3 regions of the Actinomadura sp. NEAU-AAG7 genome follow, and region 2 is predicted to be linked to each of the others. Evidence: riboswitches for the same ligand, from Rfam matches in the RefSeq annotation. Region 2 holds a riboswitch; each other region holds the start of a gene.
The links. A riboswitch is a leader RNA that binds a small molecule or an ion and turns the genes downstream of it on or off. The one in region 2 is predicted to bind thiamine pyrophosphate.
Positions count from the first base shown of each region.

Region 1: it holds a riboswitch for thiamine pyrophosphate, as region 2 does, so the genes downstream of both, KLI87_RS03525 (cytosine permease) here and thiO (glycine oxidase ThiO) in region 2, are expected to answer to the same signal.
Region 3: it holds a riboswitch for thiamine pyrophosphate, as region 2 does, so the genes downstream of both, thiC (phosphomethylpyrimidine synthase ThiC) here and thiO (glycine oxidase ThiO) in region 2, are expected to answer to the same signal.

Region 1 covers NZ_JAHFZY010000001.1:749,561-753,832, forward strand. The annotation lists gene KLI87_RS03500 (hypothetical protein) at 1-57, opposite strand, end outside; gene KLI87_RS03505 (heavy-metal-associated domain-containing protein) at 89-295, opposite strand; gene KLI87_RS03510 (Fpg/Nei family DNA glycosylase) at 619-1,482, shown strand; gene KLI87_RS03515 (SSI family serine proteinase inhibitor) at 1,507-1,968, opposite strand; gene KLI87_RS03520 (rhodanese-like domain-containing protein) at 2,018-2,350, shown strand; TPP riboswitch at 2,411-2,525, shown strand; gene KLI87_RS03525 (cytosine permease) at 2,519-3,880, shown strand; gene KLI87_RS03530 (PAS domain-containing protein) at 4,032-4,272, shown strand, end outside.
Region 2 covers NZ_JAHFZY010000003.1:398,709-402,980, forward strand. The annotation lists gene KLI87_RS16425 (DMT family transporter) at 1-362, opposite strand, end outside; gene KLI87_RS16430 (thiazole synthase) at 517-1,299, opposite strand; gene thiS (sulfur carrier protein ThiS) at 1,301-1,501, opposite strand; gene thiO (glycine oxidase ThiO) at 1,498-2,625, opposite strand; TPP riboswitch at 2,615-2,728, opposite strand; gene KLI87_RS16445 (NAD(P)/FAD-dependent oxidoreductase) at 2,814-4,022, shown strand; gene KLI87_RS16450 (Rv2175c family DNA-binding protein) at 4,101-4,272, shown strand, end outside.
Region 3 covers NZ_JAHFZY010000006.1:646,899-651,170, forward strand. The annotation lists gene KLI87_RS29435 (sensor histidine kinase) at 1-189, opposite strand, end outside; gene KLI87_RS29440 (exo-alpha-sialidase) at 369-1,613, opposite strand; gene KLI87_RS29445 (AAA family ATPase) at 1,844-2,395, shown strand; TPP riboswitch at 2,457-2,570, shown strand; gene thiC (phosphomethylpyrimidine synthase ThiC) at 2,565-4,272, shown strand, end outside.

The DNA of each region.
Region 1 (4,272 bases), on a different contig from region 2:
GCCGAAGACGACCGCCAGGCCCAGTGCGTACACGCCCAGCTTGGTCGCTGTGTTCATCGTTTCGCTCCGTTGTCCCCGTTGCCCGCGCTCAGCGCCTGAGTTCGTAACCGGCCTCCTCGACGGCGCCCTCGATCAGGGCGTCGTCCAGGGGGCCTTCGCTGGTGACGGTCACCTTGCCGGTCTTCAGGTCCACGTCGACGCCGGTGACGCCGGTGAGCCGCTCGACCTCCTCGGTGACCGAGCTGACGCAGTGGCCGCAGGTCATTCCGGCGACGGTGTAGGTGGCGGTGCTCATCTCGCGTCCTCTCTTTTACCCCTGGGGGGTATCTCGTGGGCCTCATGCTGCCATAACCGGACACCCGGCACAACCCGTACCCCCTAGGGGTTATTTCGAGATCCGGGTCACACCCTCCGCGAGCCCCTCCGGCGGGTCGTGACCCGGAAGTTATCCACACCCTGTCTGCCGGATCTGCCACCGCCCCCTGAGCCGGTTTGTCGATATTCGTAGAGGTATGACGCCCGGAATCGCCCCACGCGCGGGGCGATCCGGAGTTGTGCACAGGGTTTTCCACAGGCTTCCACAGCCCTGTGGACGAATTCTTCGCCGATACTGGGGTCATGCCTGAGTTGCCTGAGGTGGAGGCGCTGGCCGGCTTCCTCCGGGAGCGGGCGGTCGGACACGCCGTCGCCCGTGTCGATGTTCTCGCCATCTCCGCGCTGAAGACCTACGACCCGCCGGTGACCGCGCTGGGCGGCCTGACCATAACGGGAGTCTCCCGGCACGGTAAGTTCCTCGACCTCGACGTGGACGGCGTGCACCTGGTGATCCACCTGGCCCGCGCGGGCTGGCTGCGCTGGCGGGACGAGATCCCGGCGCGTCCCGTCCGGCCGGGCGGGAAGAACCCGCTGGCCCTGCGCGTGCACCTCGACGACGGCTCCGGCTTCGACCTCACCGAGGCGGGCACCAAGAAGGGCCTCGCCGTGTACGCCGTGCGCGACCCGTCCGACGTGCCGGGGGTCGCCTCGCTCGGGCCCGACCCGCTGGACGGCGCGTTCACCGCCGAGGCGCTGGCCGCGATCCTCGCGGGCAAGCGCACCCAGATCAAGGGCCTGCTGCGCGACCAGAAGGTGATCGCCGGGATCGGCAACGCCTACTCCGACGAGGTCCTGCACGTCGCGCGGATGTCGCCGTTCAAGATGGCGTCCTCGCTGACCGAGGACGACGTCGCGACCCTGCACGAGGCGATCGTCACGACCCTGCGGGACGCCGTCGAGCGCTCGCGCGGCCTCGAAGCCCAGGACCTCAAGGGCGAGAAGAAGACCGGGCTGCGCGTCCACGGCCGCACCGGTCAGAAATGCCCGGTGTGCGGCGACACGATCCGCGAGGTCTCGTTCGCCGACTCCTCGCTCCAGTACTGCCCGACCTGCCAGACCGGCGGCAAGCCCCTGGCGGACAGGAGGATGTCTCGCCTGCTCAAGTGACCCGCCGGGCCTGGCCGGCCGGGGTCAGCGCACCTTCGGGACGTCGCCGAACAGGGCGCCGACGCTCGTCCAGCGGTGGAGCTGGCAGCCGTCCTTGCGGGTGAACCTGGTGTCGATCTTCTGGCCCCGCCAGGTGCCCTTGACCGTGGCGATCTCCGGACCGCCGTAGATCTGGGTGCACATCTGGTCCTTGGGCACGGGCTTGAACGGCTGTTTCGCCTTGGCGAGCTCGGCGCACGCGGCGCCGGCCTTCGGGTGGTCGCCGCCGGGCGGCGCGCAGTTGAGGGTCCAGGTCTTGGCGGGGGCCTCGGCCGAGGCCCTGACCTGGATCGTGAGGTGGTCCGCCGGAGCGGTCGAGGGCTGGACGGAGGTCGCGCCCGAGGGCCGGTCGGCGGGTTTGCCGGAGGACTGTTCGTCGCCGCAGGCCGCCAGTGAGAGGATCATGGCGAGGCCGGGCGTCGTCACTAGGAGCGTCCGATACCGCATAGGTGATTCGACGCGACGGGGCCTCGCGCGGTTCCATGGGGGTGTGATGATTTTCGGGGACGACGTGCCGGCGGTCGACGCCGCTGACGTTCCGCAGGACGGCTACCTGCTGGACGTGCGGGAACAGGACGAGTGGGACGCGGGCCACGCGCCCGCCGCCGTCCACATCCCCATGGGCCAGCTCAGCGATCGGGCCGCGGAGATCCCCCGCGACCAGGAGGTCTTCGTGGTGTGCCGGTCCGGGGGGCGGTCGGCGCAGGTCACGGTCGCGCTCAACCAGGCGGGGTGGCTGGCGAGGAACGTGGACGGCGGCATGAAGCGCTGGGCCGAGGCGGGGCGTCCGATGGAGAACGGCGGCGACGGGCCGCCCTACGTGGCCTGACCGCGCCTGACCGCTGTCCGCCCTCGAAGGATGACTTTGGGCGCTGTACGATCGGTTTGACCGAATATCCGCGGGAGCTCGGGCCAGGCCGGGCTGAGAGGGCGACGACGAGGTGTCGCCGACCGCATGAACCTGTCCGGGTAATGCCGGCGTAGGGAGCGTGCCCCCATGACGTCCGCCCTTGACGCGCGTTCCGGGGACGACCGTCCCCGCGGCGCGGCCCCTCGCGACGAGGTCCCCTACACGCTCGACGAACCCGCGCCGAAGGTCCTCGGCTTCTGGGACCAGAGCGCCTTCTGGGCCAACCTCGGGGTCAGCCTCTTCGCGTTCTCCGGCGCCTACACCGTGCTCGCGCCGGACGCGGACGGGAGGCCGACGCTGTCGATCGTCGCGGGCATCGTCGCGATGGCGGTCGGCACGGTCCTCGGCGGGCTGATGCTCGGCCTCGCCGCCGCGCCGGGCGCGCGGACCGGCCAACCGGCGATGGTGCTGCTGCGCGGGCTTTTCGGCGCGCGGCTCTCCTACGTTCCGACCGTCCTCAACATCGCCCAGCTCGTCGGCTGGGGGACGTTCGAGCTGATCGTCATCGCGGACGCGGCGCGCGCGCTCTGGGACGGCGTCCCGCGCTGGTCCTACGTCATCGCCGCAGGAGCCATCACCACCGTCCTGACCATCTGGCCGCTCGGGTCGGTGCGGATGCTGCGCCGGTATGTGACCGCGGCCGTGATGATCGCCCTCGTCTACTTCTACATCCAGCTCGTCCGCGAGCCGCTGCCCGACCTCACGGAAGGCTCCTGGGGCGGGTTCTGGATCGGCGCGGACGCGGCGCTGGCCGTGTCCATCTCCTGGGTGCCGGTCGCGGCCGACTACACGCGGCACGCCCGGAGCGCGCGCGGGGCGTTCGGCGCCGCGTCCGTGGGCTACTCGGTCACGCAGATCATCGCCTACGTCCTCGGACTGCTGGCGTTGGCGCTGGTCGCGGGCGATTCGACCAAGGTCTTCGACCCGTTCCTGAACGTGTCGCTCGGCGTGCTGTTCTTCGCGGTGTTCGTGCTGCGCGAGGCCGACCAGTCGTTCGCGAACGTGTACTCGACGGCCGTGTCGATCCAGAACCTCGTGCCGCGCGCCGACCGGCGGGTGCTGTCGGTCGCGCTCGGCGCCGGGATCACCGTGCTCGCGCTGGTGCTGGACATCGGGGACTATTCGAGCTTCCTCTCGCTGATCGGCTCGGTGTTCGTCCCGCTGCTCGGCGTGCTCGCCGCCGACTTCTTCCTCGGCCGTGGCAGGTCCTGGGACCTCTCGCGGACCGCGCCGTCGCGCTGGGGCATGATCGCGGCCTGGGTCGCCGGGGTCGTCGCCTACCAGTTGGTCAACCCGGGCACCGTGCGTCACTGGGCCGGGTTCTGGACGGACGTCCGCGACGCCCTGAACTTCACGCCGCAGACGTGGATGAGCGCCTCCCTGCTGTCGTTCCTGGTCGCCGCGGCCGCCGCACTACTGGTCGGTAAGGTGGCGCGGACCGGACGTTGACGGGCACGCCACGCCAGGTCCACCGTCGGCGGATTTCGATGCAGGTAGCCCCCTGAAGTGGCGTTCTTCCGTCCGATCCTGGCTGGCTGTGGGAACTTTTCGGCACTGGTTGACAGGCGCGGGACCCGGGTCCGGTGGCACGATGACAGGCGTGCATCACCAGGTCCACGATCCGATCGCGCGAGCCGTCATCGAGAGCGCCGCCGACGCGATCGTGGCCGTCGACCAGCGGCACCGCGTCACGGTGTGGAATCCGGCGGCGGAGCGGATGTTCGGCTGGAGCGCGAAGGAGATGGTCGGACGGGTCCCGCCGATCGTCCCGGACGAGTTGAAGGCCGAGCACAACGCCGTCCAGGAGCGGCTGCTCACGCGGCGGCCGGGGGAGGGCGAGA
Region 2 (4,272 bases):
CCGCCGAGGAGCGCGATGAGGATCGGCCCGATGTTGACGACGAGCGCGGCGGTGCCCGCGTCCACGAGCCGCTCACCCCAGTTCAGCGCGATCATGTAGGCGCCGAACCACAGCACCCCGGCGGTGGCGATGCCGGGCCAGGCGGCCCGGGAGGGCAGGCCCTCCCGGCGGACGAGGCAGATCGCGCCGAGGACGAGCGCCCCGGAGAGCATGCGGCCGAGCGCGAGGGCGCCGGGGCTGTAGTCCTCCCCGGCGCTGCGGATCGCGACGAAGGCCGACGCCCACAGGACGACGGTCACGGTCGCGGCGGCCACCGCGAGCCGGTCGACGCGCGCCGGGGCGGGAACGTTCCCTTCTTCCATGTCACGCACCTTAGGTCTGGAATGCTTCCATCAACACCGAAAAGTCGCGCATGGTTGCGGGACAGGGGGGTTCGGGGGGATAGATCCAGTCTCGGTGCGGTTGACGTGCGGGTCCAGCGAATCCTGCTACAGGCGATCTTTAAGGATCTCTACATCAGGTGGCGAGGCCCTCGAAGGGGGAGGACGCCTGGGCGTGGTGGCGCCTCGGGATGCGTCCCGCCTGCCGGGCGAGGCGTCCGGCCTCGACGGCGTGCCGCATCGCGGCGGCCATCCGCGCGGGGGACTGGGCGCGGGTCACGGCGGTGGCGAGGAGGACGGCGTCGCAGCCCAGCTCCATGGCGAGGGCGGCGTCGCTGGCGGTGCCGATCCCCGCGTCCAGGATCACCGGGACCCCGGCCTGCTCGACGATCAGCGCGATGTTGTGCGGGTTGCGGATGCCGAGCCCCGAGCCGATCGGGGAGCCGAGCGGCATCACCGCCGCGCATCCGATCCGCTCCAGCCGCCGCGCGAGGACGGGGTCGTCGCTGGTGTAGGGCAGCACGGTGAAGCCGTCGTCGACGAGCTGCTCGGCGGCCTCGACCAGCTCGATCGGGTCGGGCAGCAGCGTCCGCTCGTCGGCGATCACCTCCAGCTTGACCCAGTCGGTGCCGAGCGCCTCGCGCGCGAGCTTGGCGGTCAGCACGGCCTCGCCCGCCGTGAAGCAGCCCGCCGTGTTCGGCAGCACCCGGACGCCGCACTCGCGCAGCACGTCCAGCACCGAGCCCCGCGCGGACGGGTCGACCCGCCGCATCGCGACCGTGGTCAGCTCCGTCCCGGACGCGACGAGCGCCTCGCGCAGCACCGCCATGCTGGGCGCGCCGCCGGTGCCCATGATGAGCCGGGAGTCGAGCCTCTCGCCCGCGATCTCCAGCGGGTCGGTCTCGTTCTGGACGGTCATGTCAGCCTCCCTGGACGGCGGTGAGCACTTCGAGGCGGTCGGCCTCGCGCAGCGGCGTGTCGTCCCACGCCGACCGGCGGACGACCTCGTCGTTGAGCGCGGCGGCGACGCCGGACCCGGCAGCGGAGACGGTGGCGACGGCCTGCGCGACGCTGGTGCCCTCCGGCACCTCGCGCGGCTCGCCGTTGACGATGACCTTCATCGGTGCACCTCGGGGGAGAAGCGGTCGGGGGTGAAGGGGGCGGCCTCGGCGGGGACGGGCCCGTCCAGCAGCATCGCGGCCAGGATGTCGGCGCTGACCGGGGCGAGCAGGATGCCGTTGCGGAAGTGGCCGGTGCCGAGGAACAGGCCGGGCAGCGCCGACGGGCCCATCACCGGCGCGTTGTCGGGCGAGCCGGGCCGCAGCCCCGCCGAGACCTCGGCGAACTCCAGCTCGGTGATGCCCGGGAGCAGCTCGTGGGCGTCGCGCAGCAGCTCCCACACGCCGCCCGCGGTGACCCGCGTGTCGAAGCCCAGCTCCTCCTGGGTCGCGCCGACGACGATCTCGCCGTCCGCGCGCGGCACGAGGTAGACCGACGAGCCGCGCACCAGCGCGCGGGTGGAGCGGCGCAGGAACGGCACCGCCGTCCGCAGCCGGATGACCTGGCCCTTCACCGGGCGGACGGGCGGGACCACCCCCGCCGGCAGCCCCTCCAGGTCGCCGGACCAGGAGCCGGCGGCGAGCAGCACGCGGTCGGCGCGGATCTCCGTCCCGTCGTCGAGGCGGACGCCGGCGGCCCGGTCGCGCTCGACCAGGACTCCCGCCGCCCGCCGCCGGACGAGCCGCGCGCCCAGGCCCTCGGCCGCCGCCAGCAGGGCGGGGGCGAGGCGGCGCGGGTCGATCGAGCCGTCCTCGGGGGCGAGCAGGCCGCCGCGCACGCCGGGTGCCAGCATCGGCTCGTGCCGGCGGCACTCGCGGCCGGTCAGCGCCTCGGTCGGGATGCCGAGGCTCCCCTGGAAGCGGCGGAGGTCGTCCAGGTGGTTCAGGTCGCCGGAGTCGAACGCGACCTCCAGGATCCCGTCGGTGCGGTGGGCGACGTCGAGCCCGGTCCGCTCCTCCAGCTCGGCGACGAACGCGCCGTAGCGGTCGCGGGAGGCCAGGCCGAGCCGCAGCAGCGGCTCCTCGCCGTAGGTCAGCTCGCTGACCGGGGTCAGCATGCCCGCCGCGACCGAGGTCGCCCCGCTCATGGGCGCCGGGTCGACGAGCGTGACGGCGGCGCCGCCCGCGGCGGCCCGCCAGGCGGTGGCGAGGCCGATGATTCCGGCGCCGAGGATGACGATCTCCATGCGCGCTCCCTTCGCCGGCATGATCCGGATCAGGTCGTAGCGGTCGGCGGCCCGTTCAGCCGCCCTCTCAGCCCGGTCGCACCGGACTCCCGCGCTCTCGCCCTCCACCATACGACCCCTGGCGATATGCGCCGATGTCCGGATACCGATCACTGTGTCCGGAGGGCCCCCGGCTAGGGTGGACGGCCATGGACAGCGTGATCGTCGTCGGCGGCGGGCTGGCGGGACTGCGGGCGGTACAGGGGCTGCGCGAGGGCGGCCACACGGGCGCGATCACCCTCGTATCCGCCGAGCGGCACCTGCCCTACGACCGCCCGCCGCTGTCGAAGGACGTCCTCGCGGGCGCCGCCGACGACACCACGCTGGAGGCCGACTGGGACGCGCTGCGCTGCGAGGTCCTGCTCGGCGAGCGCGCCACCGGCCTGCGGCTGGACGCGCCGGGCGCGGGCGGCGCGCTCGCCTCCACAGCGGGCGAGCTGCGCTTCGACGGGCTCGTGATCGCCACCGGCGCCGCGCCGGTGACGCTGCCGGGTGGCGGGCGCCAGCGCGTGCTGCGCACCGTCGAGGACGCCCTGGACCTGCGCGCCGCCCTCGTCCCCGGCACCCGGCTCGCGATCGTCGGCGCGGGCTGGATCGGCGCGGAGGTCGCGACGGCCGCCGCCGCCAAGGGCTGCGCGGTCACCGTGGTCGAGGCTGCGGAGGCCCCGCTCGTGTCCGCGCTCGGGCCCGAGGTCGGCGCGCTGACCGCGCGCTGGTACGCCGAGGCGGGCGTCGGGCTGCGCACCGGCGTCAAGGTCGCGGCGGTCGAGGACGGCGGCCTCGCCCTGGCGGGCGGCGAGCGGATCGACGCCGACGAGGTGGTCGTCGGCGTCGGCGTCCGGCCCGTCCTGGGCTGGCTTGAGGGATCCGGGCTGCTGCTGGAGCGCGGGGTCGTCACCGACGCCTCGTTCCGCGCCACCGGGGCGGACGGGGCGCCGCGTCCCGACGTGGTGGCGGTGGGGGACTGCGCCGCCTGGTGGTCCGCCCGGTACGGGCGGCGGCTGCTCGTCGAGCACTGGGACACCGCCCTGAACGCGCCCGCCGTGGCCGCCGCCGCGCTCCTCGGCCGGGACGCGGCGTACGACGCCGTCCCCTACTTCTGGTCGGAGCAGTTCGGCCGGATGGTCCAGTACGCGGGGGTGCACGGGGCGTCCGAGCGGCTCGTCCGCCGGGGCGACCCGGCGGAGGCGGCGTGGGCGGTCGCCTGGCTCACCGGCGACCGGCTCGACGCGATCCTCGCCGTCGGCCGCCCCCGCGACCTCGTGCAGGCCAGGCGGGTGATCGCCGCCGGGACCCCCGTCGACCCCGCCGCGCTGGCCGATCCGGGCGTGCCCGTCCGGCAGGCTGTTCGCGCGTAGCGGACACTGACCTGCGCGAACGGGCGCCGAACGGGTTTGAGTCTTCCGAAGGCGTGGTAGGCAGGGGGCGTGACGCAGATGCACGCGACCGTTGACAGCGCACTCGACCCCCGCACCGACGCCCTGGCCGGGGAGTGGCTCTCCCTCAGGGAGACCGCCGACCGCCTCGGCATCAAGACCAACCGGATCAAGCAGCTCATCAGCGAGCGCCGGCTCCTGGCGATCCGGCGCGCCGGCGAGCCGATGGTGC
Region 3 (4,272 bases), on a different contig from region 2:
CCCCGGGTGCCGCCGCAGCAGCACCAGCGGCACGTGCACCGCGACCAGCAGGACCGCCCCGAGGGCGTCCAGCGGCCGCACCCCTGGCCACATCCCCGCCGCGACGGCCGCGCACGCCGCCAGCGCGCCCACCGCCGGCACCATCACCGCCGGCGCGTCCAGCGCCCGGACGCCCGGCCGTCCCCGCATCACCACGCCCCCATCTTCCCCGACCGCCCTCGCCTTCCGCACCCGCCCCCGCCCAGCCGCCCGGACCAGCACACCCCCGAACCCGCCAGGACCGCTGCCCCCCACTTCCTATGGCCGGCTCCTCGGTGCGACCGCCGGTAGGCCCCGCGCCTGGGATTGGGTGCGGGGCCTCGGGTGGGTCAGCAGGTGCAGCCGTTGACGGCCCAGGGGAGGTTGAACCTGCGGTAGAGGATCGAGCGGCTGGAGGCCGTGTCGCCGGTGTCGAGGTTGCTCTCCACCAGGGCGCCCACCATGTGGTCGGCGGTCTTGACCATGCTGGAGTAGCCGCCCTCGGCGCCGCCGTCCGACGGCGGCTTCGGGCCCTCGGAGAGCGGGCGGCTCCGCTCCCACGTCCGGGCGTTGTCGTAGCTCACGCGCACCCGCATCTTCTGGCGGGTGTCGGTGCTCGCGGAGTTGAGGAACAGGGTGCGGCGGGGAGCGTCCGGCTCGGCGTTGTTGTATTGCAGGACCGATGCCTGGTTCTTCGGGTCGAGGAGGGTGTCGTCCCAGGTGTAGGCGCCGAACCGGCCGGTGATGCCGCCGCGGGCCACCCAGCGGCGCTTGTGCCGGTTCCAGGAGTCGAGGGTGGGCCGGTCGTTGCGGTAGAGGGTTCCGTCGTCGAGCTGGGTGATGGTGGCCTCGCCGGTCTCCTCGCCGAGCTTCTGCACCTTCCAGGTCCTGCCGTGGTCGGTGCTGTAGATGTTGCGGTGCTGGGCGGGGATCACCAGGGTGCCGTCGTCCATGGAGAGGCCGGCGCCGGGGCCGACCGCGTCCCACGCCCAGTCCTTGCCGTCGGCCTTCTTCTTCGGCAGCAGCGTCGCGGTCATGTCGGTGGGCGCGGACTCGCCGTTCGCGCCGGTGAAGCTCTGCCCGTCGTCGGTGCTCTTCATGACGTAGACGCGGCGCTCACCCCACCTGGTGATCGCGGTGGTGGGCTCGCCCGTGTCGGGGTTGGCGCCGCCGCTCTGGCTCTTGTCGGCGGCGTTCCACGACAGGAACAGCCAGACGGTGCCGGTGGAGCGGTCGACGACCGGGGCCGGGTTGCCCCAGGTGCCCATGCCCGACCCGACGGCCTCCTTGAGACCGGACCAGTCCCCGGGCCTGGTGCCGTCGCGCACGCCGCGCTTGTAGAGGAGGTTGATGTTGCCGTAGTCCTTGTTGCTCTTGGCCCTGCCCTCGGCGAACGCCAGCAGCGTGCCCGCGTTGGTCCGCACGATCGCCGGGATGCGGAACGTGTGGTAGGCGACCCCGTTGAGCGATTCCTGGTTCGCGCCCCGGAAGAGCACGTCGACGGTGTGGTACTCCTCCCGGCCCTTGGCCGGGTCGTCGGTCGCGGAGGCGGACGGGGCGAGCAGCGCGGTCCCGGCCGCTCCCGCGGCGACCATCGCCGACAGTGCGCCGAGGGTTCGCGGACGAGTCGTCCTAGCTGTGTGCACGGTGACTCCAACCTGACGCGGGGAGGTGCCTGCCTTGATCATTTGCAAAGTAGACAGCGAAGGTTAACGAAGATCGAACTCGTCGGCCGGGGGCGCGGCATGATGGCGGTGCCGGAGAGGGGACGTGAACGCATGTCGCATGGGAAGCGGCGCGGTTCCGCACGTGTGGGCGAGGGCCGGTGAAGGCCGTCTACCTCATCACCGGGATCCAGGCGTCCGGGAAGTCGACGGTCGCGCAGGCGCTCGCGGAGCGGCTGCCCCGCTCGGCGCATGTGCGCGGTGACCTGTTCCGCCGCATGGTCGTCGGCGGGCGCGCCGAGATGGCCCCGGAGCCGTCGCCGGAGGCCGTCCGGCAGCTCCGGCTGCGGCACCGGCTGACGGCGGCGACCTGCGACGCCTACTTCGACGAGGGGTTCACCGTCGTCGCTCAGGACGTCGTGCTCGGCGGGCACCTCGCCGAGATGGTCCGCCTCGTCCGGTCACGTCCGCTGCTCGTGGTGGTGCTCGCCCCGCGTCCCGAGGCGGTCGCCGCGCGGGAGCGGGCCCGGGGCAAGGACGCCTACGACGCGTGGACGGTCGAGCTGCTCGACCGGACGCTGCGCACCGGGACGCCGCGCCTCGGGCTGTGGCTCGACACCTCGGACCAGACCCCCGAGCAGACGGTCGGGGAGATCCTGGAGCGCGCCTGGCCGGAGGCCGCCGTCGGCCGCCCGGCCGCGCCGTCCCGCTGACGGGCCTTTATCCCACCCGCGGCGGTTGCGGCAACGGGGGTGCGGCGGGTTACGGTCGTCAGCGACAGATCGCGGGGGCCCGGCGAACCGGGCTGAGATAGCGGCTGGGACGGCCGCTGACCGCTGGAACCTGACCGGGTAATGCCGGCGTAGGGAGAGATCGAGTCGTATGACCGAGACCGTGGTTTCCGCTGCCCGCAAGACCTACCTCCAGGGCTCGCGGCCCGATGTGCGCGCGCCGATGCGGGAGGTGCCGCTGACCGACGGCGGGTCCGTCGTCCTGTACGACACGTCCGGGCCGTACACCGACCCGGCGCATGAGACGGACGTCCGCCGGGGGCTGCCCGCCCTCCGGGACGCGTGGATCGCCGAGCGCGGCGACACCGCCGCCTACGAGGGGCGGGCCGTCCGTCCCGAGGACGACGGGCGCCGCTCCGGCGACCCGCTGCGCGACCGCGCGGCGTTCCCGCCGAGACGGCCGAGGCGGGCGTCCGGAGGGGCGGTGACCCAGCGCGCCTACGCCCGGCGGGGCGAGGTCACGCCCGAGATGGAGTTCGTCGCGCTGCGCGAGGGCGTGGCGCCGGAGTTCGTCCGGGACGAGCTGGCCGCCGGGCGCGCGGTGCTGCCCGCGAACGTCAACCACCCCGAGATCGAGCCGATGATCATCGGCCGGAACTTCCTGGTGAAGGTGAACGCCAACATCGGGAACTCGGCCGTCGCCTCCTCCATCGAGGACGAGGTCGAGAAGATGGCGTGGGCGACCCGCTGGGGCGCCGACACGATCATGGACCTGTCGACGGGGCGCGACATCCACACCACGCGGGAGTGGATCCTGCGGAACTCGCCCGTCCCGGTCGGGACCGTGCCGCTCTACCAGGCGCTGGAGAAGGTCGGCGGCGACCCGGCGGAGCTGACGTTCGAGGTGTTCCGCGACACCGTGATCGAGCAGGCCGAGCAGGGCGTGGACTACATGACCGTCCACGCCGGGGTGCTGCTGCCGTACGTGCCGCTGACGGCGCGCCGCAAGACCGGGATCGTGTCGCGCGGCGGGTCGATCATGGCGGCGTGGTGCCTCGCGCACCACGAGGAGAACTTCCTGTACACCCGCTTCCGCGAGCTGTGCGAGATCTTCGCCGCCTACGACGTCACCTGGTCGCTCGGGGACGGGCTGCGCCCCGGCTCGATCGCCGACGCCAACGACGAGGCGCAGTTCGCCGAGCTGCGCACCCAGGGCGAACTGACCCGGATCGCCGCCGAGTACGACAACCAGGTGATGAACGAGGGCCCCGGGCACGTCCCGATGCACAAGATCAAGGAGAACGTCGACCTCCAGCGGGACTGGTGCGACGACGCGCCCTTCTACACGCTCGGCCCGCTGACCACCGACATCGCGCCCGGCTACGACCACATCACCTCCGCGATCGGCGCGGCGATGATCGGCTGGTATGGCACCGCGATGCTCTGCTACGTCACGCCGAAGGAGCACCTCGGGCTGCCCGACCGCGACGACGTCAAGGCGGGCGTGATCGCCTACAAGATCGCGGCGCACGCGGCCGACCTGGCGAAGGGGCATCCGGGCGCGCAGGCGTGGGACGACGCGCTCTCGGACGCGCGGTTCGACTTCCGCTGGGAGGACCAGTTCAACCTCTCGCTGGACCCCGACACCGCCCGCGCGTTCCACGACGAGACGCTCCCGGCCGCGCCGGCGAAGACCGCGCACTTCTGCTCGATGTGCGGGCCGCACTTCTGCTCGATGAAGATCACGCGGGACGTCCGCCGCTACGCCGACGAGAACGGGCTCGGTGAGGGCGAGGCGCTGTCGGCCGGGATGCGGGAGAAGGCGGACGAGTTCCGCGCCGCCGGAGGCCGCGTCTACC